Regions from separate parts of the Amycolatopsis sp. NPDC051716 genome, predicted to be linked through region 2. Evidence: riboswitches for the same ligand, from Rfam matches in the RefSeq annotation. Region 2 holds a riboswitch; the other holds the start of a gene.
What was found. A riboswitch is a leader RNA that binds a small molecule or an ion and turns the genes downstream of it on or off. The one in region 2 is predicted to bind glycine.

Region 1 (14,494 bases), on a different contig from region 2:
CGGCTGGAGTTCGCGGAACTGCCGAAGACGATCTCGGGCAAGATCCGGCGCGTCGAGCTGCGCGGCCGCGAGAGCGACCCGAAGCGCGCCCAGGGGACCGAGTACCGCGAGGAAGACTTCCCCGACCTCAAGTCCTGACGGCTCAGCGGCGGGTGCCCTCGACCTGGCGGCCGTCCTCGGTCGAGCACGCCGTCACCGGGTCGTTCGGGCCGCTGCCGCACGTCCAGTCGTCGAGGACGATCGGGCCCGGGCCGTCGGCGTCGTTCGCCTCGGCCGGGGTCAGCTTCGCGAAGTAGTCCTTCAGCAGCGTCGCCGCCGCGGCGCAGTCGATGTTGCCGTGCGCGACGACCGCCGTCTTCGCGCCGCCCGTACCGGTGACGTCGCCGCACGGCACGCCGGGGGCCGTCGACGCGGCCGCCGCGGCCGCGGCGGGCACCGGAGCGGGCGCGGCGGACGACGGCGCGGCGGGCGCCGGGTCGCCGCCGCAGCCGGCCAGTGCGGCGGCCGCGGCGACGAACAGCAAGGGGTAGGCGAGTGTCTTCATGGGCCCTTCAGGAGCGCGGGAGATCGGAACGGACTCACTCGGACGGCACGACGGCGGCGAAGACCGTCTGCTCGCCCTTGGTGCAGGTGGTGCCGCCCTGGGCGGCGGGCGGCCCGGAGGTGCACAGCCAGCCGTCGACGGTCTCGTTCACCGCGTCGTTCGAGCCGGCGCCCTGGCGCCCGGCGATCTTGCGGTGGAAGTCGCCGACCAGCTTCGTCGCCGAGACGCAGCTGACCCCGGCGGACCCGCTGTCGAAGACGTAGAGCGTGAGCCCGCTGGCGGCGGTGACGGTGCCGCACGACCCGGGCACCGACGGCGGCGGCCCGGACGGCTTGGTCACCGGGGCGGGCGCGGACTCGCTGCCGCCGGGGGACGGGGGCGGCGGCGGGGTCCCGGCCGAGGTCGGCACGGACGGCGGAGCGGTCGAGGACGGCGGGGCCGGGGGAGCCTGGGCGGCCGGATCGCCCGAACAGGCGGCGAGCACCGGCAGGGCGAGGCAGGCCACGAGCCACGTCCTCGTGGCGGTCGGGTGGGGCACCGCGATCCTTCCTCCCCGCTCAGCTCGGTCCCCGTCGGCCACGCGCCCACGGGTGTGCCGGAGATTACAACAGCGGGCCGGCGGCCGGTCCGGTGGCTGCCGGCAAGATGTCCACAATGGACGATTAACATTCCGTTCACGCTCCGAAACCTCCCGCTGTCATCAAGAATCGATCGGTCTAATTCGCGCCGCTCCGGTTAACAATCCGGCCCCGCGCGCCGAAGATCTTGGTGGAGGCCGAAGGGCTTCCCGTCCCGAATCCCCGTCCCGAATCCGTGAGAGCGATGAACGCCGACGCTGTGACCAGCACCGAAGACCCGTCCAGTCCGCCGACCGTCCCGAGCACCGTGGTCTGGTGCGGTGGCCGCCCGTACGTCCTCGAAGGCCGGGCCGGCCGCGCCCGCTGGATGGGCACCGACTACCGAGGCCGCCCGGAGTCGCTGACCAGCGCCGAGCTGCAGCGACGCGGGTGGAGCCACCGCCGCCGCGCGAGCTGACCCCGAGCCGGGCCGCACGAGCTGACCCGAGCCGGGCCGCGGGGGGTGGCCCGGCTCCGCGGCCGACCAGCCCGGACCCGCGCCGGAACGCCTCGGGTCCGGAGCCGGTCAGGCCGCCGTCGCGGCGATCGGCCCGTCGCCGCCGGTCGCCGCTCACGTCTCCGCGAGCCCGGTGGGCCCCGCGCCCCACGGCCCGGGCCCCGAGCGGGTCGCACCTCGCCGCCCGCTCGGCATCCGCGGCCCGCGCATCGTGTGGTTCCCACCCCGCCGCCCGCTCGGCGGCCGCAGGTCGGGCGCCTCGTCGCCCCGGCCCCGAGGCCCGTCGCGCCAAGCCGCGGGCGGTGGGCCGGGATGCGCCCCGCCACCCCGCCGCCCGCTCGGCGGCCGCAGGTCGGGCGCCTCGCCACCCCGGCCCCGAGGCCCGCCTCACCAAGCCGCGGGTGGCAGGTCGGGATGCGCCCCGCCACCCCGCCGCCCGCTCGGTATCCGCGGCCCGGGTGCCTCGCCGCTCGGCCCGGCCCGGGGCCCGTCGCGCCAAGCCGCGGGATGCGCCCCCCACCCCGCCGGCCGCCAGCCGGGAGGCCCCGCGGGCTGTCACGCTGCGTGCCGCACCACCGGGCGGCCCGGGCCCGTGCCGCTGTTTAATGGCCCGGTGAGCACAGCCGCCCCCGAACCCGCCGCTCCCGCCGGTGCCGAGCCGTCGTTGCTCCGGCAGGCCCTGAACGTCCCCAACATGCTGTCCCTGCTGCGGCTGGCCGGGGTGCCCGTTTTCCTCTGGCTGCTGCTCGGCCCGGAAGAAGACGGCTGGGCGCTCGCTCTGCTCGTCTTCAGCGCCCTCACCGACTGGCTCGACGGCAAGCTCGCCCGCTGGCTCAACCAGATGTCCCGGCTCGGGCAGCTGCTCGACCCGGCCGCCGACCGGCTCTACATCCTCGCCACCCTCGTCGCCTTCCTCGTGCGCGGCATCATCCCGTGGTGGGTCGTCGTCCCGCTGGTCCTGCGGGAGGCCGTGCTCGGCGTCTGCGTCGTCACCCTGCGCCGCCGCGGTTTCGCGCCGCCCGAGGTGACCTACATCGGGAAGGGCGCCACCTTCGTCCTGATGTACGCCTTCCCGTGCCTGCTGCTCGCGCAGGGCGGCTCGGACGTCGCCGCGGTGGCGCGGCCGATCGGCTACGCCTTCACCATCTGGGGCGCCGTCCTCTACGTCTGGTCCGGCGTGCTCTACGTCGTGCAGGCGCGCAACGCCCTGCGCGGCACCGGAGCGGAATGAGCTTTCCCCGGGTCGTGGCGGGCGGCTGCGCCGTGTGGGTGTAAGACTTCGCCCAACACTTTTCGCCAGTGAGGGCATGAAAGGGGACCGGCGTTGTCCGCTCCTGAAGAGCTTCGCTACACCGAAGAACACGAGTGGGTCGCCACCCGCGGCGAGGACACCCTCGTGCGCGTCGGCATCACCGAGTACGCGCAGGACCAGCTCGGCGACGTCGTGTTCGTCGACCTGCCCGACGTCGGCCGGCAGGTGAGCGCGGGCGACGTCTTCGGCGAGGTCGAGTCGACCAAGAGCGTCTCCGAGCTGTTCGCGCCGGTCGACGGGGAGGTCGTCGCGGTCAACGACGCCGTCGCCGACTCGCCCGAGCTGATCAACAGCGACCCCTACGGCGAGGGCTGGCTGATCGAGATCCGGCTCGACGACCCGGCGGGCCTGGAAGCCCTGCTCGAAGCCGAGGCGTACGACGCCCTGACCAAGGGCTGAACCCCACGTTGACCCGGTCGGACCAGCACTGCGCCGGTTCGGGGAGCCGGGGCTCGGAGAATCGATCAGGCACGGTACGTTGGCAGCTACACGTTCTTGAGTACTGGCAACACAGCATGTGTGGAGGAGAGCTCAGGTGAGCACGAACGACGGGCCCGGCGGCGTTCCCCCGGAGCAGTCTCCGGAGCGGACCTCTGTCTTCCGGGCCGACTTCCTGGCCGAAGCCGAAGGCCGCGAGCCCGCCCCGGAAGCCCCGGTCCAGGGTGTCGACGCCCTGCCCCCGGGTTCTGCCCTGCTGGTCGTGAAGCGCGGGCCGAACGCGGGTTCGCGGTTCCTGCTCGACCGCGACACCACCAGCGCCGGGCGGCACCCGGACAGCGACATCTTCCTCGACGACGTCACCGTCTCCCGCCGGCACGCCGAATTCCGGCGTGAAGGCGGCGAGTTCGTCGTCATCGACGTCGGCAGCCTCAACGGCACCTACGTCAACCGCGAGCCGGTCGACCAGGCGGTGCTCGCCGGCGGCGACGAGGTGCAGATCGGGAAGTTCCGCCTGGTCTTCCTGACCGGCCCGGGGCACGGGGGCCAGGGGGCGCAGTGACGGCGGCCGGGCGGCCACAGAACCACGGGTTGAGCATCGGGGCGGTCCTCGCGCAGCTGCGCGGCGACTTCCCCGATGTCACCATCTCCAAGATCCGGTTCCTCGAAGCGGAAGGCCTGGTCCAGCCGGGCCGGACACCGTCGGGCTACCGGCAGTTCGCCGCGGCGGACGTGGAGCGACTGAGGTTCGTCCTGGCCGCCCAGCGGGATCACTACCTCCCGTTGAAGGTCATCAAGGAACAGCTGGACGCGGCGGACTCGGGGGCCGGGCCCACCGCGGCCCTGCCCCGCCCGCCGCGCCGGCTGGTGCCGATCGACGCGCCGGCGGAGAACGTCGGCCTGCCCGTGGCGGACGACTTCACCGCGGGCAAGGAGCTGCGCCTGACCCAGGAGGAGCTCCTGGAGCAGGCCGGCATCGACGCGCCGGCACTGGCCGAGCTGCAGCAGTACGGCCTGGTCCGGCCCGGTCCCGCCGGGTTCTTCGACCCCGACGCGGTGCTGGTCGCGCGGACGGTCAAGGCGATGACCGAATTCGGGATCGAGCCGAGACACCTGCGTGCCTTCCGCGCCGCGGCCGACCGCGAGGTCGGGCTGCTGGAGCAGATCGTGACGCCGGTGTACCGGCACCGTGACCCGGAGGCCAAAGCGCGGGCCGACGAGGTGGTGCGGGAGCTGGCGGCGCTGTCCGTGACCCTGCACACGCTGCTCGTCAAGGCCGGAATCCGCGGCGTCTCCGGGTGTTGATCGATAACGGGGCAGTGAGATCCTCTTTGCGGTCCCATGTCAATGACTGAATGTTCGGCACCGCATGCCGTACCGTGAAGGCACGGGTTTGCGGCAGGCAAACTGAGAGAGTCCGGACAGCGAGCACAGCGCACGGATGACGGGTAGCGTCGGGAGTATGGGCGTGAAGCCGGTTCAGCGCTGCAGCCCGTGTGCACGAGAGGGAGGCGAAGCCCGATGAGCGAAATGCGCGTCGTCGGTGTGCGGGTCGAGCTGCCCGCGAATCAGCCGATCTTGTTGCTGCGGGAGACCGAGGGTGAACGGTACCTGCCGATCTGGATCGGCTCGGTCGAAGCCACCGCCATCGCCTTGGAGCAGCAGGGGGTCCGCCCCGCCCGCCCGCTCACGCATGACCTGCTGAAAGAGGTCATCGGAGCGCTCGGCCGGGAGCTGGAGCAGGTCGTCATCACCGACCTGAAGGAGGGCACGTTCTTCGCGGAGCTCGTGTTCGACGGCGACATCCGGGTGTCCGCCCGGCCGAGCGACTCGGTCGCCCTGGCCCTGCGGATCGGCGTTCCCATCCACGCCGTGGATTCGGTGCTGGAGGAAGCCGGCCTCATCATCCCGGACGAGCAGGAGGACGAGGTCGAGAAGTTCCGCGAGTTCCTCGACTCCGTGTCGCCGGAAGACTTCCGCGGAGCCGATACCTGAGGGTTCGGAGGTTCGGAGCTTGGGTGAGGTGCGCTCGCGGAAAGCGCTCGCGCCGAGCTCCTCGCCGTGTCTTCTGGGGGTGCAACCCCCAGACCCCGCCCGGGGGCACGCCCCCGGACCCCCGTCTCCTCCCGCGGTAGAGCTTTTCGCTCGCCTCGAGGTGTGAGAACTTGCCTTGACGTGGACGTCAACGTCTAGCGTCGAGGGCATGCGGATCGGAGAACTGGCGCAGCGCACGGGTACCACTACTCGTGCGCTGCGGTTTTACGAGGACCAAGGCCTGCTGCAGGCACGGCGCTCGGCCAACGGCTACCGCGAGTACGGCGAGGACGACCTCCAGCTCGTCAAGGAGATCCAGACCCTCCAGACGGTCGGCCTGACCCTCGACGAAACCCGCCCGTTCGTCGAGTGCCTGCGCAGCGGCCACGAAACCGGCGACTCCTGTGCGAGTTCGATCGAGGTGTACCGGCGCAAGCTCGAAGAAGCCGACGCCCTCCTCGCGCGGCTCGGCGGCATCCGCGGCGAACTGGCCGGGAAACTCGCGGCCGCCCTCGCGCGGCAGGCGCCCGATCCGTGTGTCGTGCCCGAATCCCCGCGCCCGTGAAGGAGCCCGCCTTGTCCGAAAACAACACCGTCGCCGACATCACCGACGCGACCTTTGCCGAAGTCCTCGGCAGCGACGTCCCCGTGCTCGTCGAGTTCTGGGCCACCTGGTGCGGCCCGTGCCGGATGGTCGGCCCGGTGCTCGCGCAGCTGGCCGCCGAGCGGGCCGGTGAACTCGCCGTCCGCAAGATCAACGCCGACGAGAACCCGGAGACCACCCGCGCCTACCAGGTCATGTCGCTGCCGACGATGATCCTCTTCCGCGGCGGCGAGCCGGTCGAGACGATCGTCGGCGCGTTCCCGAAGGCCCGCATCGAAGACCGGCTCGACCGGGTCCTCAAGGCGCCGTCGCTTTGACGAACGTGTCCGCCACTTCGCGCCCGTACGTTTCGAGGTCCAGCGAAGGGTCGGCCGCGTAGGCGGCGGCGACACCGTCGATGGCCTGCGCGATCGACATCGCCATCACCTCGGGCGTGAAGGCGCCGAAGGTGCCGTCGGCCTGGCCCTGCTTGAGCTGCCGGGCCAGGCCGTGCACCCGCAGGTCGTCGACCAGCACCTTCGTCATCACCCAGCCGTCGGCATCGTCGGAGTTGGCGGCCAGCTCCGACAGCGCCCGGACGCACTCCGGGTACGCCCGCAGGAACGCGATCGACGTCTCGATGTGCGCCCGCAGGTAGCCGCGCCGGTCGGCCGGGTCGAGGCCGCCGCCGGTGCGTTCGGTGAGGAACGCGCCCTTGGTCTCGACGACCGTGCTGAGCACGGCCTGCATGAGGCCGGCCTTGTTCGTGAAGTGGTACGAGATCAGCCGGGTGCTGCTGAGCCCAGCGCGCTCCTTGATCTTGGCGAAGGTGGTCCGGCGGTAGCCGAGGTCGGCCAGGACGCCGATGGTCGCCCCGATGATCTGCGCCCGGCGCGCGGCCTCGGTGGCACCGAGGCCCAGTTCGGCCATGAGGTCGGTGTTTACTTGCATGAGTAAAAGTTACTCGGCTGAGTAAAAAATGTCCACCGGGTTTGCCGGGCCACGAGTGGGGGTACGGCGAACGGCTCAAAGGCTCAGCCGACCGTTGAGCGTTGCCGCGCGTCGCGTTGACCGGTGTTCTCCTGGCGCTTACCGTCGAAGGAGGTAAATCGCCACGGTGTGATTCACGGTCTGGGGCCGGACCGTGGCGGTTGATCTCCGGCGGGTCCCACTCCTGGGACTCCTCCGGCTGTCATTCGCCGGCCACCAGGTCGGGCGAGGGGAGGCTTGCGTGGTCGAGGCTGGTTCCGAGAAGCAGCCTGTCGGGGTCGCGACTGGCGAGCAGGGGGAACTGTTCCCCGATGACTCGCTGCCCGACGAGCTGGTGGGCTACCGGGGTCCGGCGGCGTGCCAGATCGCCGGCATCACCTACCGTCAGCTCGACTACTGGGCCCGCACCAAACTGGTCGCGCCCAGCATCCGCACCGCGCACGGCTCCGGCTCGCAGCGGCTGTACTCCTTCAAGGACATCCTGGTCCTCAAGGTCGTCAAGCGGCTCCTGGACACCGGCGTCTCGCTCCAGAACATCCGGGTCGCCGTCGACCACCTGCGCGTCCGCGGCGTCCGCGACCTGGCCCGGGTGACGCTGTTCTCCGACGGCACCACGGTGTACGAGTGCACCTCTCCGGAGGAGATCGTCGACCTGCTCCAGGGCGGCCAGGGCGTCTTCGGCATCGCCGTCAGCGGCGCGATGCAGGAGATCAGCGGCACCATCCACGAGTTCCCGGCCGAACGCGCCGACGGCGGCATCGTCGAGACGCACCAACCGGACGAACTCACTCAGCGCCGCAACGCCCGCAAGACCGGTTGATCACCACTGCGGCAGACAGAGTAAGGTTCACCGTGCGGTCGACGAATCCGCGCGGGAGAGTCCGAGCCACACCTTGAGCTCGGCGCCGAAGGAGCAAGTCCTCCCCGGAACCTCTCAGGCACCCTGGACCGCGCGGACGAGACGCCTCTGGAAAGCGGGTCGTCAGGACACAGCCTGATGGCCCCGCCGACGGTGCAAGCCCGGTTCAACCTGCGGGCGAAACTCTCAGGCGCCCTTCGGGGTCAGACAGAGCGGGGAGGGTTCCTCCGGGTTTGGGCGAGCCGTGCTCGCGGCATGCGCTCGCCCGAACCCTTCGGAGTGTCTTGTGGGGGTGCAACCCCCACACCCCGCCCGGCGGGCTCCGCCCCCGGACCCCCGCCGTGGTCACCTCGTGAACTAAGGTCGGGTCAGGCGGGCATGCCGTTCGGAGGAGGTCTCGTGGAGCCGTCACTCGCCTCCCTGGAACAGGGTCTTCCCTTCGCCGACCGGCACATCGGGCCCGGACCGGACGAACTCCGCCACATCCTCGACGTCATCGGCGTCGCCTCCCTCGACGAACTCGCCGAACGGGCCGTGCCGTCGTCGCTGCGGGAGTCCGCGCAGCCCCTCGAACTGCCTCCGCCCGCCTCCGAAGCGCAGGCGCTGGCCGAACTCCGGGAGCTGGCCGGGCGCAACCGGCTGACCGCCTCGATGATCGGGCTCGGCTACCACGACACCGTCACCCCGCCCGTCATCCGGCGCAACGTGCTCGAGAACCCGGCCTGGTACACCGCCTACACGCCCTACCAGCCCGAGATTTCCCAAGGGCGGCTCGAAGCGCTGCTCAACTTCCAGACCATGGTCGCGGACCTGACCGGGCTCCCCGTCGCCAACGCGTCCTTGCTCGACGAGGCCACCGCGGCCGCCGAGGCCATGACCCTGGTGCGCCGGGCCGGGCGAGGGACCTCCCACCGGTTCGTCGTCGACGAAGACACCCTGCCGCAGACCCTCGCCGTGCTTCGGACCCGGGCCGAGCCGCTCGGCATCGAACTGGTCGTCGAAGACCTCTCCCAGGGGCTGACCGGGCTCGGGCTCGGCGGTGACTTCTTCGGCGTGCTCCTGTCCTACCCCGGCGCGTCCGGGGCGGTCCGGGAGCTCGACCTGACCATCGGCGAGGCCAAGAAGCACGGCGCGGCCGTGATCGTCGCCGCCGACCCCCTCGCCCTCACCCTGCTGCGCCCGCCCGGCGAGCTCGGCGCCGACGTCGCCGTCGGCTCGACGCAGCGGTTCGGCGTCCCGCTCGGCTTCGGCGGCCCGCACGCCGCCTACCTCGCCGTGCGGAAGGGCCTGGAACGGCAGCTGCCCGGCCGGCTGGTCGGCGTCGCGAAGGACGCCGACGGCGCGCCCGCGTACCGGCTCGCCCTGCAGACCCGCGAGCAGCACATCCGCCGCGAGAAGGCGACGTCCAACATCTGCACCGCGCAGGTCCTCCTCGCGGTGATGGCGTCGATGTACGCGGTGTACCACGGGCCCGAGGGCCTGCGGTCGATCGCGCTGCGCGCCCACCGGATGGCCACCGTGCTCGCCGCCGGCCTCGCCGAGGGCGGTGTCGACGTCGTGCACGGCGAGTTCTTCGACACGGTCGTCGCGGCGGTGCCCGGCCGGGCGGACACCATTGTCGCCGCCGCGCGCGACCTCGGCATCTCCCTGCGCCGGATCGACGACGACCACGTCGGCATCGCCTGCGACGAAACCACGACCCGCGAGCGGCTTTCCGGCGTCTGGAAGGCGTTCGGCGTCTCCGTGTCCGATGTGGACGGATTGGACGCGGACACCGCCGACGCCCTCCCGGCCCCGCTGCGGCGCACGAGCGAATTCCTCACGCACCCGGTGTTCCACGCGCACCGCTCGGAAACCGCGATGCAGCGCTACCTCCGGCGGCTGGCGGACTCCGACGTCGCGCTCGACCGCAGCATGATCCCGCTGGGCTCGTGCACCATGAAGCTCAACGCCACGGCGGAGATGGAGCCCATCAGCTGGCCGGAGTTCGCCGGCCTGCACCCGTTCGCACCGGCCGAAGACGCCGCCGGGCTCCTGACCGTGGTCGCCGACCTGAGCGCCTGGCTCGCCCGGATCACCGGCTACGACACGGTTTCCCTGCAACCCAACGCGGGCAGTCAGGGCGAGTTCGCCGGCCTGCTCGCCATCCGCGCCTACCACCGCGCCCGCGGCGAGCACGCGCGGGACGTCTGCCTGATCCCGGCCAGCGCGCACGGCACGAACGCGGCCAGCGCGGTGATGGCGGGCATGCGGGTCGCCGTCGTCCGCTGCGACGAGGCGGGCAACATCGACCTCGCCCACCTGCGGTCCACAGTGGACGAGCACCGGGCCGATCTCGCCGCGATCATGCTCACCTACCCGTCGACGCACGGCGTCTACGAAGACACCGTCGGCGAGGTGTGCGCGGCGGTGCACGACGCGGGCGGGCAGGTGTACGTCGACGGCGCCAACCTGAACGCGCTGATCGGCGTCGCCCAGTACGGCCGCTTCGGCGCCGACGTCTCGCACCTCAACCTGCACAAGACGTTCTGCATCCCGCACGGCGGCGGCGGGCCGGGCGTCGGCCCGATCGGGGTCCGGGCGCACCTGGCGCCGTTCCTGCCGAACCACCCGCTGCAGCCGGCGGCCGGACCGGCCACCGGCGTCGGCCCGGTCAGCGCGGCGCCCTGGGGCAGCGCGTCGATCCTGCCGATCTCGTGGGCGTACATCCGGATGATGGGCGCCGAAGGGCTCCGCCGGGCGACGCTCGTGGCGGTGGCCACCGCCAACTACGCCGCCCGCCGCCTCGCCGATCATTACCCGGTGCTGTACGCCGGCCGCGAAGGGCTGGTGGCGCACGAATGCATCCTCGACCTCCGGCCGCTGACGAAGGCCACCGGCGTCACGGTCGACGACGTCGCGAAACGGCTGGCGGACTACGGGCTGCACGCGCCGACGATGTCCTTCCCGGTCGCGGGCACGCTGATGGTGGAGCCGACCGAGAGCGAAGACCTCGCCGAGCTCGACCGCTTCTGCGCCGCGATGATCGCGATCCGCGCCGAAATCGACCGCGTCGCGGCGGGGGAGTGGCCCCTCGAGGCCTCACCGCTGCGGCAGGCACCGCACACCGCCCGCTGCGTCGCGGGCGACTGGGATCGGCCGTACAGCCGCGAAACCGCGGTGTTCCCGGCGGGGACGGCCGCACCGAAGATCTGGCCCCCGGTCCGCCGCATCGACGGCGCGGCGGGCGACCGCAACCTGGTCTGTTCGTGCCCTCCGCCGGAGGCCTTCGCCTGAAGCCGGGTTCCGCCGGTGCGGGCACACTGCGGGCGCACAGGAACGCCGGGTAGGTTGACGCCCATGGTGAGTGGGACCGGTCCTGATCGGACGTCCGTGGTCGTGACCGGCGGCAGCGGCTTCATCGGCCGGGCCGTCGTGCGCGCCCTCCGCGACCGGGGCGGCCCGGTCACCGTCGTGGACCGGGTGCCGTTCCCCGAAGACCGCGACGGCGTGCGCGTGGTGACCGGCGACCTCCGCGACGCCGCCGTCCGAGAGCAGGCCGTGACCGGCGAGACCGCGGCGATCGTGCACCTCGCCGCGCTGACGTCGGTGCTGAAGTCGGTCGAGCTGCCCGAGGACACCTTCGCCGACAACGTCCTGGTCACCCAGGAGCTGCTGGAGCTCGCGCGCCGCCGCGAGGTGCCGAAGTTCCTGCTCGCCTCGACCAATGCGGTGATCGGCGACGTCGGCACCGCGACCATCACCCCGGACCTACCGCTGCGCCCGCTGACGCCGTACGGCGCCACCAAGGCGGCGTGCGAAATGCTGCTGTCGGGCTACGCCGGGGCGTACGGCATGACCACGTGTGCGTTGCGGTTCACCAACGTCTACGGCCCGGGAATGTCCCACAAGGACAGTTTCGTGCCGCGGATGATGCGGGCCGCGCTGACCGGCACCGGGGTCCGGGTCTACGGCGACGGCCGCCAGCGCCGCGACCTCGTGCACGTCGACGACGTCGTCCGCGCGATCCTGCTGGCCCTCGGCAGCGGCTATTCGGGCCGCGCGATCGTCGGTGCCGGGCGCTCGGTGTCCGTGCTCGAGATGGTCGAAGCCGTGCGCGAGGTGACCGGCGCCGAGCTGCCGGTCGAGCACGTCGAGGCGCCGGCCGGGGAGATGCCCGCGGTCGTCGTCGACGTCTCGGCGAGCGCGGAGACCATCGGCTACTCCCCGGAGGTCTCGCTCACCGAAGGCCTGGCCACGGCGTGGAAGTACTTCTCCGGCCTCCAGACGCCGTGACACCGTTTCTCCGCCGGCACTGGCTGCTGCTCCTCCTGCTCGTCCCGGCGATCACGCTCCGGGTGCTGACCTGGCTGGCCTACCGGCCCGCGCTGCTGTTCATCGATTCGTTCCGCTACATCGACAACCTGCACGCCCTGCGGGCCGATCAGCTCGACCCGATCGGCTACGACCTGGTCCTGCGGCCGCTCCTCGCGGTCGGCGGGCTCGCCTGGGTCACCGCGGTGCAGCACGCCGGCGGGGTGCTGATCGCGATCGGCGTCTACGGGCTGGTCCTGCGTCTCGGCGGCCGCCCGTGGGTCGCCGCGCTCGCCGCGGCCCCGGTGCTGCTCGACGCCTATCAGCTGCAGATCGAGCAGAACATCATGTCCGAGGTGACGTTCGAGGCCGTCCTCCTCGGGCTCCTCTGGCTGCTGCTCGGCCGGGGCACACCGGGCTGGAAGCGCGCCGGCGCGGCGGGCCTGCTGCTCGGCTTCGGCGTGCTGACGCGGCTGATCGGGATCTCCCTGGCCCTCCCGCTGCTGGTCTTCCTCGTGGTCGCCGGGGGAGCGTGGCGGCGGTGGGCGGGCTGGCGCCGGGCCGGCGTCGGCCTCCTGGGCCTGCTCGCCGTGCTCGTGCCGTACGCGGCGCGGGTGCACGCGGAAACCGGCAAGTGGGGGCTGAGCGGGCCGTCCGGGAACATGCTCTACGGCCGGACCGCCGCCGTCGCCGACTGCGCGAACCTCCACCTCGACCCGGTGCTGCGGGTGTTCTGCCCGGCCGAACCCCGTGAAAAGCGGCTCGTCGACAACTACACCCACGCCGACCTCGACCCGAACTGGCCGGGCCCGCTGCCGCCCGGCGCGGACAAGGCCGCGCTGGCCCACGAGTTCGCCGTCGACGTCCTGGAACAGCAGCCCCGCGACGTCGCCGAAGCGATCCTGGATGACTTCGCCAAGAGCTTCGCCTGGACCCGCGAGCAGGGCCTGACCGACGTCCCCCTGGACCGGTGGCAGTTCCAGCTCACGTACCCGCAGTGGGCCGACCAGTCGCTGATCGACCTGGTCACGCTGCAGAACGACGGCGTCGTCGCGAGCGTCGACCAGCCACTGGCGAAGATCCTCCGCGACTACCAGCTCGACGGCGGCTACGTCTCGGGCGGGGTGCTCGGCCTCAGTGCGCTGCTGGGCCTGCTGCCGGTGGTGCGGCGCAAGAAGCCCCTGGACCGGGCCCAGGCGGGGGCGCTGTTCGCGGCGTCGAGCGGGCTCCTCCTGCTGTTCGCCTCGGCGGTGTTCCAGTTCTCGTGGCGCTACCAGCTCCCGGCGCTCGTGCTACTGCCCGTCGCCGGGGCGCTCGGCTTCACCACGCTGACCTCGGCGAGCCGGAAGCGGCTCGCCGCCTTCCCCGCCGACGTCGACTCCGGCGCCCTCGCCGACTTCCGCGGCCGCCACCCGGACCCGGAACTGGCGCCGCTGACCGTCGTCATCGCCGCCTACAACGAAGCCGGCGGCATCGGCGAAGTCCTGGAGAAGATGCCGGACGAGTGCCTCGGCATGCGGGTGGACGTCCTCGTCGTCGTCGACGGCGGCACCGACGACACGGCCGCGATCGCCGAGGCGCACGGCGCGTACGTGTGCGTCGCGCCCCGCAACCGCGGCCAGGGCGCCGCGCTGCGGCTGGGCTACCACCTCGCGGCCGAAGCCGGCGCCGAGTACATCGTGACCACCGACGCCGACGGCCAGTACGACAACAGCGAGCTGGAAACGCTGGTGCGTCCGGTCGTCGAGGGCACCGCGGACTTCGTCACCGGGTCCCGGCGGCTCGGGCACGAGGAAGCCGACAGCCGCGTCCGATGGCTCGGCGTGCGCGTCTTCGCGATCCTGGCGTCGGTGCTCACGGCCCGGCGGATCACCGACACGTCGTTCGGCTTCCGCGCGATGCGGGCGGACCTGGCCTGCTCGGTCCCGCTGCGCGAGCCGCAGTACCAGTCGTCGGAGCTGCTGCTCGGCGTCACCGCCCGCGGCGCCCGCGTCGTCGAGCTGCCGATGAGCATGCGGCTGCGCAAGGCGGGCAAGAGCAAGAAGGGCGGCAGCCTGGTCTACGGCGCCAACTACGCCCGGGTCATGACGGGGACGTGGTGGCGGGGGTACGTGCTGCGCCGCGGCCGAACACGAACCGGTCGAGCAGCGTGAACTTGACGACGAACACCAGGGCGTAGCTGGCGACGTACGCGCCGTCGACCAGCACGACCCACCAGAAGTGCGGCAGGCCCAGCGGGGACAGCAGCGAGCCGGCGAGGGTGGTCAGGCCGATCGACGCCAGCCCGCCGAGCCCGATCACCGCGAGGTACGGGAGCAGCTCGCGCCGGACGCGCGGCCGCCCGGTGCGGCCCCACACCCAGCGCCG
Region 2 (14,494 bases):
AACCTGGCGCGGGCGGGCTTCGGCGAGGACGTCGTGGACATCCGCGTCGGCGCCGCGCTCGACACGCTGCCGACGCTGACCGGGCCGTTCGACTTCGTGTTCATCGACGCCGACAAGGTCAACCTCGCCAACTACGTGCGCGCCTCGCTGGCGCTGGCGCGGCCGGGCACGGCGATCGTCGTCGACAACGTCGTCCGGCAGGGCCGGGTGGCCGACGCGAGCAGCGACGACCCGAACGTCCGCGGCGCGCGCGAGATGTTCGACCTGCTGGCCACCGAGGACCGGATCGACGCGACGGCGGTCCAGACCGTCGGCGGCAAGGGGTACGACGGGTTCGTGCTCGCGCTGGTCCGCTGATTCACCGCGGCGGCCCCGCGGCCGCCGCGGTGAACGCGCGCCAGATGTCGGCCGGGACGACGTCGCCGGTCAGTTTCCGGCCGCTCGCGTCCTTGAGCCGCCGTTCGTCGTCGGAGCCGATCCAGACCGCCGTGGCCAGCTGCGGGGTGTAGCCGACGGCCCAGGCGTCCTGGTAATCGGGGCTGGTGCCGTGCTCGGCTTCGCCGGTGTACAGCGCCGGGCCGCCGTCGGCGCGCAGGGTCGCGGTGACCTCCGCGGCGACGTGGCGGCTGGTGTCGTCGTCGCCGAACGCCGGGCTCGAGGTGTCCTGGTGTTCCCAGACGACCGCGCCGCTTTCGTCGCGGACCTTCGCCACCAGGTGCGGGGTGCTGCGCCGGCCTTCGGCGGCGAAGGTGGCGTAGGCGCCGGCCACGTCCAGCGGCCGCAGCGGGTACCGGCCGATGGCGATGCCCGCCCCGATCAGGTAGCCGTCCTTCTCGCGCAGCGTCGGGACACCGTCGACGGCGTCCGGAACGCCGGCTTCCCGGGCGGCTTCGCTCACCGCCTCCGGGCCGAGTTTCTTGGCCAGCGCGACGACGGTGCCGTGGGCGTGCGTTTCCACCGCCCGGCGCGGGGTGCACTTCTTGCCGCAGACTTCCGGGTACTGGAAGTTCTCGCCGAGGAATTCGACCTTCGAAAACGCCGGGATCGGCTGGTCCGGGCCGAAGCCGTGGAGCATCGCCGCGGTGAAGGTGAACGGGTGGAACGCCGTGCCGAGCGCGTGCGGGCTGCCCGCGTAGTCGCGGACACCCTGGTCGCCGCCGTAGTAGGCGCGCACGGCCCCGTTCGCCGGGTCGATCGCGACGACGGCCCCGCGGAACTCCTTCGGCTCGCCGTCCAGCCGCTCCCGCAGGGCTTTCTTCGCCGCGTCCTGCCGGCTGCGGTCCAGCGTCGTCTCGACGGTCATGTTCCCCTGCTGGAGCCGGCCGAGCGGGAAGCCGTCGCGCTCCAGCTCGGCGAGGACCTGCTGCTTGACGTGGAACTCGTCGTAGGTGACGCGGCCGGCGCGGGTCTCCGACGGCGGCTGGATCTCGCCGCCGGGGTAGGCCATCGCTTCGTCGTCCTTGACGTACCCCCGGCTCACGAGCTTGTCGCGCACGTACTGCCAGCGGCGGGCGGCGTGGACGTCGCCCGAGGCGGCGGGGTCGTGGACCGACGGCGACTGGATCATCCCGGCGAGGAAGGCGGCTTCGCTCCAGGTGATCGAGCCGTCGAGCTTCTTGCCGAAGTAGGCGTTCATCGCCGCCGCGGGGCCGAACGTGCCGCGGCCGAAGGAGATGATGTTGACGTAGCTTTCGAAGATCTGTTCCTTGCCCTGTTCCTGGGTGATCTTCGTGGCCAGCACGAGCTCGGCGAACTTGCGCCCGAGCGTCGCGTCGTCGTCGCCGGTGGACTTCTTGATGTACTGCTGGGTGATCCCGGAGCCGCCGCCGACGCCGGTGAGGAACGCGCGGCCGATGCCGGTCGGGTCGAACCCCTGGTTGTCCCAGAAGGTCGGGTCCTCGGTGGCGATGATGGCGTCGCGCAGCTTCGCGGGCACCTGCGTGTAGGGGACGAAACTCCGGTCGCCGTCGGCCGGGATCACCTTGAGCAGCTCGGACCCGTCCGCGTACTTCAGGTCGACGGTCTTGCCGAGCCCGGCCAGGACGTCCTGGGGGCTGCGGACGTCGAGCACGAGGTAGGCGACCCAGAAGGCGATCAGCGGGCCGCCGACCAGGACACCGAACGTCCAGCCGGCGATCCGCCGGACTCGGCGCCACTTTCGGCCGGCCGGCTTCGCGGGGGTTGCGTCATCTTCTTCGTCCGTCGACAAGGTCACGAACGGATGACGGCCGGACGGGTGACAAAGTTCGGGGACAACCCGGCCAAGGTTGTTCGAATCCTGTGAAGCTCAGGAAAGGAAGGCGCGCAGCAGCGAGGCCGTGCCTTCGATGTGCTCCGCCATCGCCCGGCGCGCGGCGGGCGCGTCGCCGGCCAGGATCGCGTCCACGATCGCCTCGTGCTGGGCGTTCGAGTGCTCGAGGTTGGGCGGGAGCAGCGGAATCCGGTCGAGCAGCTGGTTGACGCGGGTCCGGGCGTCGGCCATCGCCGTGGTCAGCGAGCCGGACGCGGTCACCTCGGCGATGGCCAGGTGCAGCCGGGAGTCCTTGCGGCGGTAGTCGCCGAGGTCGGCGCCGGCGGCCTCGGCGAGGGTGCCGGTGAGGTGCTGCCGGTCGGCCGGGCTCAGCGACCGCGCGGCGGCCATCTCGGCGGCGCCGGTCTCGAGGACGTAGCGGAGGCTCAGCGCGTCTTCCAGCGAAACGGTGTCGACCGTCCCGCCGGGCTCGGGCGGGGCGGGCAGGGTGTCGTGCACGAACGTGCCGCCGTAACGGCCCCGCCGTGACTCCACGTAACCGGCGTCGGAGAGCGCCCGGATGGCCTCGCGCAACGTGACGCGGCTGACGCCGAGCCGTTCGGCGAGTTCGCGTTCGGACGGGAGCCGCTCCCCCGCGCCGACCACGCCCAGCCGGATCGCCTGCAGCAGCCGCTCGACGGTCTCCTCGAAAGCGTTGCCGGTGCGGACCGGCCGGAACAGCGCTTCGCCGGCGTTCACCACCGAGGTCGACTCCATCCCGCGAGTCTAGGCGCCGTGCCGAAGCGGCGGTCACACTGTGTTCTTGCCGGCTGTTCGCGCCGGTGTTCGCCGGGCGGAAAACCGGTGGATCCGGGCGGCCACGGTGAGCGACGATGGAGGGACCGACACCGAACATCGACGCAGGGGGCGATCCGGTGCACTTTCTGATGGCCGAGGACCTGGTCCACGAACGGGAGAACGAGTTGCGCCACGGCGTGCGCAACCGCCCACCCGGCCGTGCGACGCCGAGACGCCGCACGGGCACGAGGAGACAGCAGTTCGGCTGGACGCTCGTGGAGGTGGGGCTGAAGCTGGCGGTGGAGCCGGAGGACGGGCCGGAGTGAGGGCGCGCCGGCCGCCGCGAGCGGTCAGCACTCGATGACGTTCACCGCCAGGCCGCCGCGGGCCGTCTCCTTGTACTTCACGCTCATGTCCGCGCCCGTCTCGCGCATGGTCTTGATCGCCTTGTCCAGCGTCACCACGTGGCTGCCGTCGCCGCGCATGGCCATGCGGGCCGCGTGGATCGCCTTCGAGGCGCCCACCGCGTTGCGCTCGATGCACGGGATCTGGACCAGGCCGCCCACCGGGTCGCACGTCAGGCCGAGGTGGTGCTCCACGCCGATCTCGGCCGCGTTCTCCACCTGGGCCGGGCTGCCGCCCAGCACCTCCGTGAGGCCCGCCGCCGCCATCGCCGAGGCCGAACCGACTTCGCCCTGGCAGCCGACCTCGGCGCCGGAGATCGAGCCCGTTTGCTTGAGGATCGAGCCGATCGCGCCCGCGGTGAGCATGAACTTGACGATGCCGTCGTCGGTCGAGTGCCGGATGAAGCGCTGGTAGTAGTGCAGCACGGCCGGGATGATCCCGGCGGCGCCGTTGGTCGGCGCGGTGACCACGCGGCCGCCCGCGGCGTTCTCTTCGTTGACCGCGAGGGCGTACAAGCTGACCCAGTCCATCGCGTACAGCGGGTCGTCCAAGCCGTCCTCGGCCAGCAGCTTTTCGTGCAGCGCCTTCGCGCGGCGCGGCACCTTCAGGCCGCCCGGCAGGACGCCTTCGTGCGTGCAGCCGTTGCGGACGCACTCCGCCATGACCGCCCAGATCGCCAGCAGCCCGTCCCGGACTTCCTCGCGCGTGCGCCAGGAAAGTTCGTTCGCCAGCATGATCTCGCTGATCGGCAGGCCGGTCGACGCGCAGTGGCCGAGCAGGTCCGCGCCGGTGCGGAACGGGTACGGCACCGGTGTCGAGTCCTCGACGAACACCGCGTCCGTCTCGTACGACTCGTCGCGGACGAACCCGCCGCCGACCGAGTAGTAAGTCCGCTCGCGCAGCAGCTCACCGGCCGCGTCGAACGCGCGGAAGACCATGCCGTTCGGGTGCGCCGGCAACGACTTGCGCCGGTGCATCGTGAGGTCGGTGTCCTCGTCGAACGCGATCTCGTGCGTCCCGGCCAAAAGCAGCCGGCCGGACTCGCGGATCTCCGTGACGCGCACCGGCACGGTGTCGGTGTCGATCTCTTCGGGCCGCTCGCCCGAGAGCCCGAGCAGGACGGCTTTGTCACTGCCGTGGCCGAAGCCGGTCGCACCGAGCGAGCCGAACAGCTCGGCCTGGACGCGCGCGGTGCGGTCCAGGTCGGCGCCGAGTCCGTCCACAAAGGTCAGTGCCGCCCGCATCGGCCCGACGGTGTGGGAGCTCGACGGGCCGATGCCGATGGAAAACAGGTCGAAGACGCTGATCGCCATTGATCCGCCCCTTCCTATCGGGCCAGCAGGGAGCTGGCTTCTTGCGCGGCCGGGCCCTGGTCGGCGAGGTGCCGCAGGTTCTCCGGCAGCTCCTCCCCACGGTAGCCCTTGGTCTGCGCGTAGAGCCGTCCCGCGCGGTACGAGGAGCGCACCAGCGGCCCGGCCATGACACCGGCGAAGCCCATCGCCTCGGCGGCCTTCGAGTGCTCGACGAACTCCTCCGGCTTGACCCACCGGTCCACCGGGTGGTGCCGGGCCGAGGGACGCAGGTACTGCGTGATCGTCAGGATCTCGCAGCCCGCGTCGACCAGATCCCGCATCGCCGGCGCGACCTCGTCCGGCGTCTCACCCATCCCCAGAATCAGGTTCGACTTCGTCACCAAACCGGCCTCACGCGCCTTGGTGATGACCTCCAGGGAACGCGCGTACCGGAACCCCGGACGGATCCGCTTGAAAATCCGCGGCACCGTCTCCACGTTGTGCGCCAACACCTCCGGCCGCGACCCGAACACCTCAGCCAACTGCTCAGGGTCCGCGTTGAAATCCGGAATCAGCAGCTCCACGCCGGTACCCGGGTTGAGAGCGTGAATCTGCCGCACGGTCTCCGCGTACAGCCAAGCGCCGCCATCGTCAAGGTCATCACGGGCCACGCCGGTGACCGTCGAATACCGCAAACCCATGGCCTGAACGGACTCCGCGACCTTCCGCGGCTCAGTACGGTCCAGCTCAGCGGGCTTACCGGTGTCGATCTGGCAGAAGTCACACCGCCGGGTGCACTGATCCCCACCGATCAGGAACGTGGCCTCCCGGTCTTCCCAGCACTCGTAAATGTTGGGACAACCCGCCTCTTCACACACCGTGTGGAGACCCTCGCGGCGCACCAGACCCTTGAGTTCGGTGAACTCCGGCCCCATCCGCACCCGCGTCTTGATCCACGGCGGCTTCTTCTCGATCGGCGTCTCACTGTTGCGAACCTCGAGACGCAGCAGCTTCCGGCCCTCGGGCAGCGCGCTCATCGCGCGAGGTCCGCGTACAGCGGGTGCTTCTTCGCCAGCGTCTCGACGCGGTCGCGGAGCTTCGACCGCACGGCGTCGTCGAAGTCCGGCTTCAGCGCTTCCGCGATGACGTCGGCGACCTCGGTGAAGTCGTCCGCCTGGAAGCCGCGCGTGGCCAGCGCCGGCGTGCCGATCCGCAGGCCGGAGGTGATCATCGGCGGGCGCGGGTCGAACGGGACGGCGTTGCGGTTGACCGTGATGCCGACCTCGTGCAGCCGGTCCTCGGCCTGCTGACCGTCCAGCGCGGACCGGACCAGGTCGACCAGCACCAGGTGGACGTCGGTGCCGCCGGTCAGCACCCGCACCCCCGCGTCGGCGCAGTCGGCCTGCGAGAGGCGCTCCGCCAGGATCCGCGAGCCCTCCAGGGTGCGCTGCTGGCGCTCCTTGAACTCCTCGCTCGCGGCGATCTTCAGCGCGACGGCCTTGGCCGCGATGACGTGCTCCAGCGGCCCGCCCTGCTGGCCCGGGAACACCGCCGAGTTGATCTTCTTCGCCAGCTCCTCGCGGCAGAGGATGAGGCCGCCGCGCGGGCCGCCGAGGGTCTTGTGCGTGGTCGTGGTGACGATGTCGGCGTGCGGCACCGGCGACGGGTGCAGCCCGGCCGCGACCAGCCCGGCGAAGTGCGCCATGTCCACCATCAGGCGGGCACCGACGAGGTCGGCGATGCGGCGGAACTCGGCGAAGTCGAGCTGACGCGGGTACGCGGACCAGCCGGCGATGATCAGCTTCGGCTCGTGCTCGACGGCCAGGCGCTCGATCTCGGCGAGGTCGACGATCCCGGTCTCTTTGTCGACGTGGTAGGCGACGACGTTGTAGAGCTTGCCCGAGAAATTGATCTTCATCCCGTGCGTCAGGTGCCCGCCGTGCGCCAGGTCTAGGCCGAGGATCGTGTCGCCGGGCTTGAGCACGGCGAACATCGCGGCCGCGTTGGCCTGCGCGCCCGAGTGCGGCTGGACGTTGGCGTGCTCGGCGCCGAAGAGGGCCTTCGCGCGGTCGATGGCGAGCTGCTCCACGACGTCGACGTGCTCGCAGCCGCCGTAGTAGCGGCGGCCCGGGTAGCCCTCGGCGTACTTGTTGGTCAGCACCGAACCCTGCGCCTCGAGCACGCCCACCGGGGCGAAGTTCTCCGACGCGATCATTTCCAGGGTGGACTGCTGACGGGTCAGCTCGTCGGCGACCGCCGCGGCGACCTCGGGGTCGACGTCGGCGAGGTGAGCGTCGAAAGTCGTCATCAGTTCTCCTGGGTGAGCTGGGCGTACGCGGCGGCGTCGAGCAGGTCCGGCACGTCCCCGGTCAGACGCACCTTCAGGAGCCATCCTTCGGTGTACGGGTCGGAGTTGATGACCTCGGGGGTGTCCGATGTGGTGCCGTTCACCTCGACGACCTCGCCGGAGACCGGCGCGTACAGCTCGCTGACCGACTTGGTCGACTCGACCTCGCCGAACACCTCGCCCGCGGTGATGGCCGAGCCCGGGTCGGGCAGCTGGACGAACACGATGTCACCGAGCGATTCGGCGGCGAAGGCGGTGATGCCGACGGTGGCGACACCGTCCTCGACGGACAGCCACTCGTGTTCCTTGGTGTACTTCAGGTTCTCGGGGATGCTCACAGCTGGCAGTCCTTTACGCGCGGGAGTAGAAGGGCAGGGCGACGACCTCGACGGGCTCGATCCTGCCCCGGATGTCGACGGAGAGCTCGGTACCGGGCTCGGCGTACGCCCGATCGACGTACGCCATGGCGATCGGGTAACCCAGCGTCGGCGACAGCGCGCCGCTGGTGACCTCGCCGATCTCGGTGCCGTCGGCCAGCACCGCGTAACCGTGGCGAGGAGCGCGGCGACCGGCGCCCTTCAGCCCCACCCGCACACGCGGAACGTCCGCTTTGGACCGCTCCTCCAGGGCCGCGCGACCGACGAAGTCACCCGGCTTCTCGAACTTGACGACGCGGCCGAGCCCGGCCTCGAACGGGCTCTGCCCGGCGGTGAGTTCGTTGCCGTACAACGGCATCCCGGCTTCGAGCCGCAGCGTGTCGCGGCAGGCGAGCCCGGCCGGGACCAGGCCGTGGGGCTCGCCGGCCTCCAGCAGCAGCCGCCACAGCGCCGGTGCCTCGTCGGCGTCGACGAACAGCTCGAAGCCGTCCTCGCCGGTGTAGCCGGTGCGGGCCAGCAGGACGTCGTGGCCCTTCACCGACGCCGGGACGCTGGCGTAGTACTTCAGCGCGTCCAGGTCGGCGTCGGTCACGGCGCCCAGGATTTCGACGGCCTTCGGGCCCTGGACGGCGATCAGTGCGGTCGTCTCGGACCGGTCGTCCACGACCGCGTCGAAGCCGGCGACCCGCTCGGCCAGCGCGTCCGAGACGACCTGCGCGTTGCCCGCGTTCGCGACGACCAGGTAGTGCTCGTCGGCCAGCCGGTAGACGACCAGGTCGTCGAGCACGCCGCCCTCGGCGTTGCAGATCATCGTGTACCGCGCCCGGCCCGGCTTGACCCCGGTGAGGTTGCCGACCAGCGCGAAGTCCAGGACGTCGGCCGCCTGCTTGCCGGTGACGTGGATTTCGGCCATGTGCGACAGGTCGAACAGCCCGGCCGCCTCGCGGACGGCCTTGTGCTCGGCCAGCTCGCTGGCGTAGCGGACCGGCATGGACCAGCCGGCGAAGTCGGTGAACAGCGCACCGAGTCCCTTGTGGACTCCGTGCAGGGAGGTTTCTTTGGACACTTCAGCGCGTGACACTGGGGCTCAGCCTTCGTAAGCGTTGAGGGGCGGGCAGGAGCAGACGAGGTTACGGTCACCGCGGGCGCCGTCGATGCGACGCACCGGGGGCCAGTACTTGTTCTTCCGCGAAACACCCGCCGGGTACACGGCCAGCTCGCGGTCGTAGCGCTTGTCCCACGCCCCGACCAGCGTCTCGGCGGTGTGCGGGGCGCCCCGCAACGGCGACTCCTCGGCGCTCCACTTACCGTTCGCGACCTCGTCGATCTCGGCGCGGATGGCGATCATCGCGGCGATGAAGCGGTCGATCTCGCCCAGGTCCTCGGACTCGGTCGGCTCGACCATCAGGGTGCCCGCGACCGGGAACGACATCGTCGGCGCGTGGAAGCCGTAGTCGATGAGCCGCTTGGCGACGTCGTCGACCGTCACGCCGGTCTCCTTGGTGATCTGCCGCAGGTCGAGGATGCACTCGTGCGCGACCAGGCCGTCCTGGCCCGTGTAGAGCACCGGGTAGTGCGGCGCGAGCCGCGAAGCGACGTAGTTCGCGGCCAGCACAGCGACCTTCGTGGCCGCGGTCAGGCCGGGCGCGCCCATCATCCGGACGTAGGCCCAGGAGATCGGCAGGATCGACGCCGAGCCGTAGGGCGCGCCGCTGATCGGGCCGACGCCGGTTTCCGGGCCGGCGGCGTCGAGCAGCGGGTGGTTCGGCAGGTAGGGCGCGAGGTGCGCGCGCACCGCGACCGGGCCGACGCCGGGGCCACCGCCGCCGTGCGGGATGCAGAAGGTCTTGTGCAGGTTCAGGTGCGAGACGTCGCCGCCGAACTCGCCCGGCTTGGCCAGGCCGAGCAGGGCGTTGAGGTTCGCGCCGTCGACGTACACCTGGCCGCCGCCGTCGTGGACGATCTTGGCCAGCTCGTCGATGTCGTGCTCGTACACGCCGTGCGTGGACGGGTAGGTGACCATGATCGCGGCGAGGGTGTCGCGGTGGGCGTCGACCTTGGCCCGCAGGTCGGCGAGGTCGACGTTGCCCTCGTCGGTGCACTTCACGACGACCACGCGCATCCCGGCGAGCACCGCGGACGCGGCGTTGGTGCCGTGCGCGGACGACGGGATCAGGCAGACGTCGCGAGCGTCGTCACCGTTCGCGCGGTGGTAGGCGCGGATCGCGAGGAGGCCGGCGAGCTCGCCCTGGCTGCCCGCGTTCGGCTGCAGCGACACCTGGTCGTAGCCGGTGACCTCGGCCAGCCACTCGGCCAGCTGGGCGACCAGCGTGTGGTACCCCTCGGCGTCCTCGGCCGGGGCGAACGGGTGGATGCCCGCGAACTCCCGCCAGCTGATCGGCTCCATCTCGGTGGTGGAGTTGAGCTTCATCGTGCAGGAGCCGAGCGGGATCATGCCGCGGTCGAGCGCGTAGTCCTGGTCGGCCAGGCGACGCAGGTAGCGCAGCATCGCCGTCTCCGAGCGGTGGGTGCCGAAGACCTCGTGCCCCATGAAGCCGCTCTCGCGGGCCAGGCCGCTGGGCAGCGCGACACCGTCTCGGACGTCCTCGTCGACCCCGAACGCGCGCAGGACCTTCGCGGTGATCGCGGGGGTGCTGACCTCGTCGAAGGCGACCCGGACGTGGTCGGCGTCGACGTGCCCGAGGTTGATCCCGGCTTCGCGGGCGGCCGCGTGGACCTCGGCGGCCTGGCCCGGGACGTGCGCGACGACGGTGTCGAAAAAGGACTCGTGCACGATCTCGACGCCGGTCTTGCGGAGAGCGTCGGCGAAGCCCGCGGCGAGGCCGTGGACGCGCTGGGCGATCTTCCTCAGGCCGTCCGGGCCGTGGTAGACCGCGTACATCGCGGCCAGCACGGCCGGGAGGACCTGCGCGGTGCAGATGTTGGACGTCGCCTTCTCGCGGCGGATGTGCTGCTCACGCGTCTGCAGCGCGAGCCGGTAGGCGGAGTTGCCGTCGGCGTCGACCGAGACGCCGACCAGGCGCCCGGGCAGCGACCGCTCGAGGCCGGCGCGGACCGACATGTACCCGGCGTGCGGGCCGCCGTAGCCGAGCGGGACACCGAAGCGCTGGGTCGACCCGGCGGCGACGTCGGCGCCGAACTCGCCGGGCGCGGTGATCAGGGTGAGCGCGAGGAGGTCGGCGGCGACGGTGAACAGAGCGCCCGCGGCCTTCGCCGACTCGGAAATCGCGTGGTAGAAGCCGCGGCCGCGCAGCACGCCGGACGCGCCGGGGTACTGGACGACGACGCCGAAGAACTCTTCCGGCAGGCCGGTCAGCAGGTCCCGGACCTCGACCTCGATGCCGAGGGCCTCGACCCGGGTGCGCACGACGGCGATGGTCTGCGGCAGGCACTCGGCGTCGAGGACGACCTTGTTCGACTTGGCCTTCGACGCGCGGCGCATCAGCGTGACGGCTTCGGCGACGGCGGTCGACTCGTCCAGCAGCGAGGCGTTCGCGGTGGCCAGGCCGGTCAGGTCGGCGACCATGGTCTGGAAGTTGAGGAGGGCCTCGAGCCGGCCCTGGGAGATTTCCGGCTGGTAGGGCGTGTACGCGGTGTACCAGGCCGGGTTCTCGAGGACGTTGCGGCGGATCACGCCGGGGGTGACGGTGTCGGAGTAGCCCAGGCCGATCATCTGCGTCATCGGCCGGTTGCGGGCGGCGAGGGCGCGCAGCTCCGCGGTGGCTTCCTCTTCGGACGCGGCGGGCGGGAGCCGCAGGTCACGGGTGGCGCGGATGGCGCTCGGGACAGCGGCCCCGACGAGGGCGTCCAGGCTGCCGTAGCCGCACTCGGCCAGCATCTTCGCGCGTTCGGCCTCGGACGGGCCGATGTGGCGGGCGTCGAACTGCGTAGACGTGATGGGGAGCTCCTCGGGCCGGGCACCGGGCAGAACGGTGCGCTGGGAACTCCCCCTCTGTCATGGCACCTGAGAGTTTCACCGTGCGGGACACGGCTTTCACCTTGGGTGAGGCGCGGGTGCGCCTGCTTTCCAGAGTGGCCTCGCACGAAGCGGTAGCAGGTACCTGAGAGATTCCGGGGAGTTTGCTCCTTCGGTGCCCCACCGACTTCGTGAGGGCTCTCCCGCCTCGGCTCGACGGCCCGATCTGCAGTTGTGGCGGCTACGGTACCCGGCGCTTCCCACGGGCGTCTACTTCACCCGGGCAACACCACAGTGATCCTCGACCCCGCCTCGACCGCGCCCCCGGGAGGTCGCGAATGACTCATTCGGGACGTCGGAGGTCTCGAATGAGTCATTCGCGACCTTCGGCGACCCGGTGCGCGACCTGCCCGGCCAGCGCCGGGGGCCGTCGCACCCGGCCCGAGGGCAGGACCAGGCGTTTCAACGGTCCGCCCACGGGCACCGGGGGCAGGCCCGCGCCGAGCAGGACCTGCTCGACGAGTTGCTCGGCGTGCCACGCCACCGAGTCGTTGAGCCGGTCCAGCGAGGGGCGGTCGCCGTCGAAGACGTCCTCGTCGGCCAGGGTCACCTCGAAGTACGCGCAGCCCCCCGGGACCGAAATCGCCTCCTCGATCGCGCGGGCGCCTTCTTCAGGATCGTCGAACCCGGCTTCGAGCAGCGGTTCGCGGTAGATCCGCGCCGCGCGGGCGCGCATGCGAGGGCCGTAGCGGACCACGACCGGGAGCCGTCCGGTCAGGTCCGGCACGGCGAGTCCGTGCAGGAGCATGATCGGCGGCACCGAGTGCACCAGCCGCGGCGCCGGCTCGGCCAGCTCGCGGGCGGTGATCCGGACGCGGTCGGCCATCGCGTCCGGGAGGCCGAAGTAGCGGAAGTCGACGTTGCCGAACCCGAGGCCGTCGGCGACCAGCGACGCCAGCAGCTCGCCGTACCCCCAGATCGGCGACAGCACGACCACCGGCGGCGCGGTGACGACCGGCGACGGCACGGGCGGGCGGGTCGCCTCCTGCTCGGGCACCTGGATGACCAGCCGCGGCGGCTCGTGCCAGTCGTGCACCTCGGCGACCCGCCAGTACAGCCCGAGCGGCCGCCACAGCTCGCCGAGGACGTCGTGCTCGATGATCCGCCGCACCTCGGCGTCGGAGTAGGGGAAGTCCCGCGGCGGCACGATCCCGACGTAGTGGTGGTAGGTGACGCGGACCTCGTCGCCGCGGGTGGCCGAGCGGATCCGCATCTCCCAGTCGATCGGCGACGCCGCGATCGCGTTCGCCACCTGCGTGCCGGGCGAGGAGTAGACGAGCGCGGTGGCCTGCCGGAGGAACTGCCCGGCCCGGTCGATGCCCTCCCGCAGCGCCTTCGCCGCCTGCGCGACGTGCACCGGGCTCGCGAGGCTGTCGGGCAGGACGCCGGCGACGCGCAGGAGCTCGGCTTCGGTCAGTCCGGTGACCTCGGCGAGCTGCGCCCAGTGGTCGAACACCGTCACCTTGGGCGCGTGCCGGTGCTCGATCCAGCTGCGCAGCGTCGACGTCGGGACGCCGATGCGCCGCGCGGCCTCGTCCAGGGAGAGCCCGCGGGAGCGGATGCCCGTCCGGACCGCTTCCGCCCACTCGTCGGCGCGCCAGTGCGTCACCTCACAAAGCTAACGAAACCCGCTAGCTTTGCGCGGGGACAACCCGCCCGCGGCGCTCCGACGCTGGTCACCATGACCACCACCGTCCTCGCCCTGACCCTGATCGTCGGCGGGCTGACCTTCGCCGCCGGCGCCTTCCTCGCCTCCGAGATCGCCGTCCGCGTGCTGCGCCGCCGCGAACGGCTGCTGTCCGAAGAGCGCAAGAAGCTCAATGCGGCCTGGCGCCACCTGCGGGAGGTCTACGGCGTCAAGAAACCGACCAAGCGTTAGAGCGGGGTGACGTACGCGCCGGAGATGCCGCCGTCGACCAGGAACTGCGACGCCGTGATGAAGCTGGCGTCGTCGCTGGCCAGGAAGGCGACCGCGGCCGCGATCTCCTCGGGCTCGGCGAACCGGCCGACCGGCACGTGCACCAGGCGCCGCGCCGCGCGTTCCGGGTCCTTCGCGAACAGCTCCTTGAGCAGCGGGGTGTTCACCGGCCCCGGGCACAGCGCGTTGACGCGGATGTTCTCCCGCGCGAACTGCACCCCGAGCTCGCGGCTCATCGCGAGCACCCCGCCCTTGGACGCGGTGTAAGAGATCTGCGACGTCGCCGCGCCCATCACTGCGACGAACGACGCCGTGTTGATGATCGAACCCTTGCCCTGGCGCTGCATGTGCGGCAGGACGGCCTTGCAGCAGTGGTACACCGACGTCAGGTTGACGCGCTGCACGCGCTCCCACGCCTCGATGCCGGTGGTGAGGATGGAGTCGTCCTCGGGCGGCGAAATCCCCGCGTTGTTGAAGGCGACGTCGACCGAGCCGAACTGCTCGACCGTGCTGTGGAACAGGTTCTCGACCTGCTCGGCGTCGGTGACGTCGGTCTGGATGAACGCGCCGCCGATCTCGTCGGCCGCGGCTTTGCCCGAATCCGGCGTCAGGTCCCCGATGACGACCTTCGCCCCTTCGCTCGCCAGGCGCCGGGCCGAAGCGAGCCCGATGCCGCTGGCGCCGCCGGTGATCACCGCGACGCGCCCTTCGAAACGCTGGACCATTACTCCTCCGTGCTCAGAAAGACGTTCTTGGTTTCGGTGAACGCCGCGGCGGCGTCCGGGCCGAGTTCGCGGCCGAGGCCGGACTGCTTGAAGCCGCCGAACGGCGTCCAGTAGCGCACCGACGAGTGCGAGTTCACCGAGAGGTTGCCGGCTTCGACGCCGCGCGCGACCCGGAACGCGCGGCCGGCGTCGCGGGTCCAGATCGACCCGGACAGGCCGTACTCGGTCGCGTTGGCCATCCGGATCGCGTCGGCCTCCTCCGCGAACGGCACGACGGCGACGACCGGGCCGAAGACCTCCTCCGCGGCGACCGGGTGCCGCAGGTCCGGCGGGGTGACGACGGTCGGCGGGAACCAGAAGCCGCGGCCCGCGGGGGCGGTGCCGCGGATCGCGACGGGCGCGTCG

Region 1: it holds a riboswitch for glycine, as region 2 does, so the genes downstream of both, gcvP (aminomethyl-transferring glycine dehydrogenase) here and gcvP (aminomethyl-transferring glycine dehydrogenase) in region 2, are expected to answer to the same signal.

Annotation. Positions count from the first base shown of each region.
Region 1 is NZ_JBFAZA010000011.1:26,171-40,664, forward strand. It holds gene AB0M30_RS16880 (AMP-binding protein) at 1-138, shown strand, start outside; gene AB0M30_RS16885 (hypothetical protein) at 143-544, opposite strand; gene AB0M30_RS16890 (hypothetical protein) at 579-1,082, opposite strand; gene AB0M30_RS16895 (hypothetical protein) at 1,367-1,579, shown strand; gene AB0M30_RS16900 (CDP-alcohol phosphatidyltransferase family protein) at 2,232-2,849, shown strand; gene gcvH (glycine cleavage system protein GcvH) at 2,943-3,329, shown strand; gene garA (glycogen accumulation regulator GarA) at 3,466-3,930, shown strand; gene AB0M30_RS16915 (MerR family transcriptional regulator) at 3,927-4,673, shown strand; gene AB0M30_RS16920 (bifunctional nuclease family protein) at 4,890-5,363, shown strand; gene AB0M30_RS16925 (MerR family transcriptional regulator) at 5,572-5,967, shown strand; gene trxA (thioredoxin) at 5,979-6,323, shown strand; gene AB0M30_RS16935 (TetR/AcrR family transcriptional regulator) at 6,304-6,936, opposite strand; gene AB0M30_RS16940 (MerR family transcriptional regulator) at 7,217-7,795, shown strand; glycine riboswitch at 7,838-7,936, shown strand; gene gcvP (aminomethyl-transferring glycine dehydrogenase) at 8,234-11,110, shown strand; gene AB0M30_RS16950 (NAD-dependent epimerase/dehydratase family protein) at 11,174-12,109, shown strand; gene AB0M30_RS16955 (glycosyltransferase family 2 protein) at 12,106-14,280, shown strand; gene AB0M30_RS16960 (GtrA family protein) at 14,210-14,494, opposite strand, start outside.
Region 2 is NZ_JBFAZA010000010.1:184,591-199,084, forward strand. It holds gene AB0M30_RS16280 (O-methyltransferase) at 1-357, shown strand, start outside; gene AB0M30_RS16285 (transglycosylase domain-containing protein) at 359-2,215, opposite strand; gene AB0M30_RS16290 (FCD domain-containing protein) at 2,288-3,007, opposite strand; gene AB0M30_RS16295 (hypothetical protein) at 3,124-3,354, shown strand; gene AB0M30_RS16300 (L-serine ammonia-lyase) at 3,379-4,746, opposite strand; gene lipA (lipoyl synthase) at 4,761-5,762, opposite strand; gene glyA (serine hydroxymethyltransferase) at 5,759-7,033, opposite strand; gene gcvH (glycine cleavage system protein GcvH) at 7,033-7,410, opposite strand; gene gcvT (glycine cleavage system aminomethyltransferase GcvT) at 7,424-8,515, opposite strand; gene gcvP (aminomethyl-transferring glycine dehydrogenase) at 8,537-11,368, opposite strand; glycine riboswitch at 11,413-11,511, opposite strand; gene AB0M30_RS16330 (helix-turn-helix transcriptional regulator) at 11,760-13,055, opposite strand; gene AB0M30_RS16335 (hypothetical protein) at 13,128-13,325, shown strand; gene AB0M30_RS16340 (3-oxoacyl-ACP reductase) at 13,322-14,089, opposite strand; gene AB0M30_RS16345 (aldehyde dehydrogenase family protein) at 14,089-14,494, opposite strand, start outside.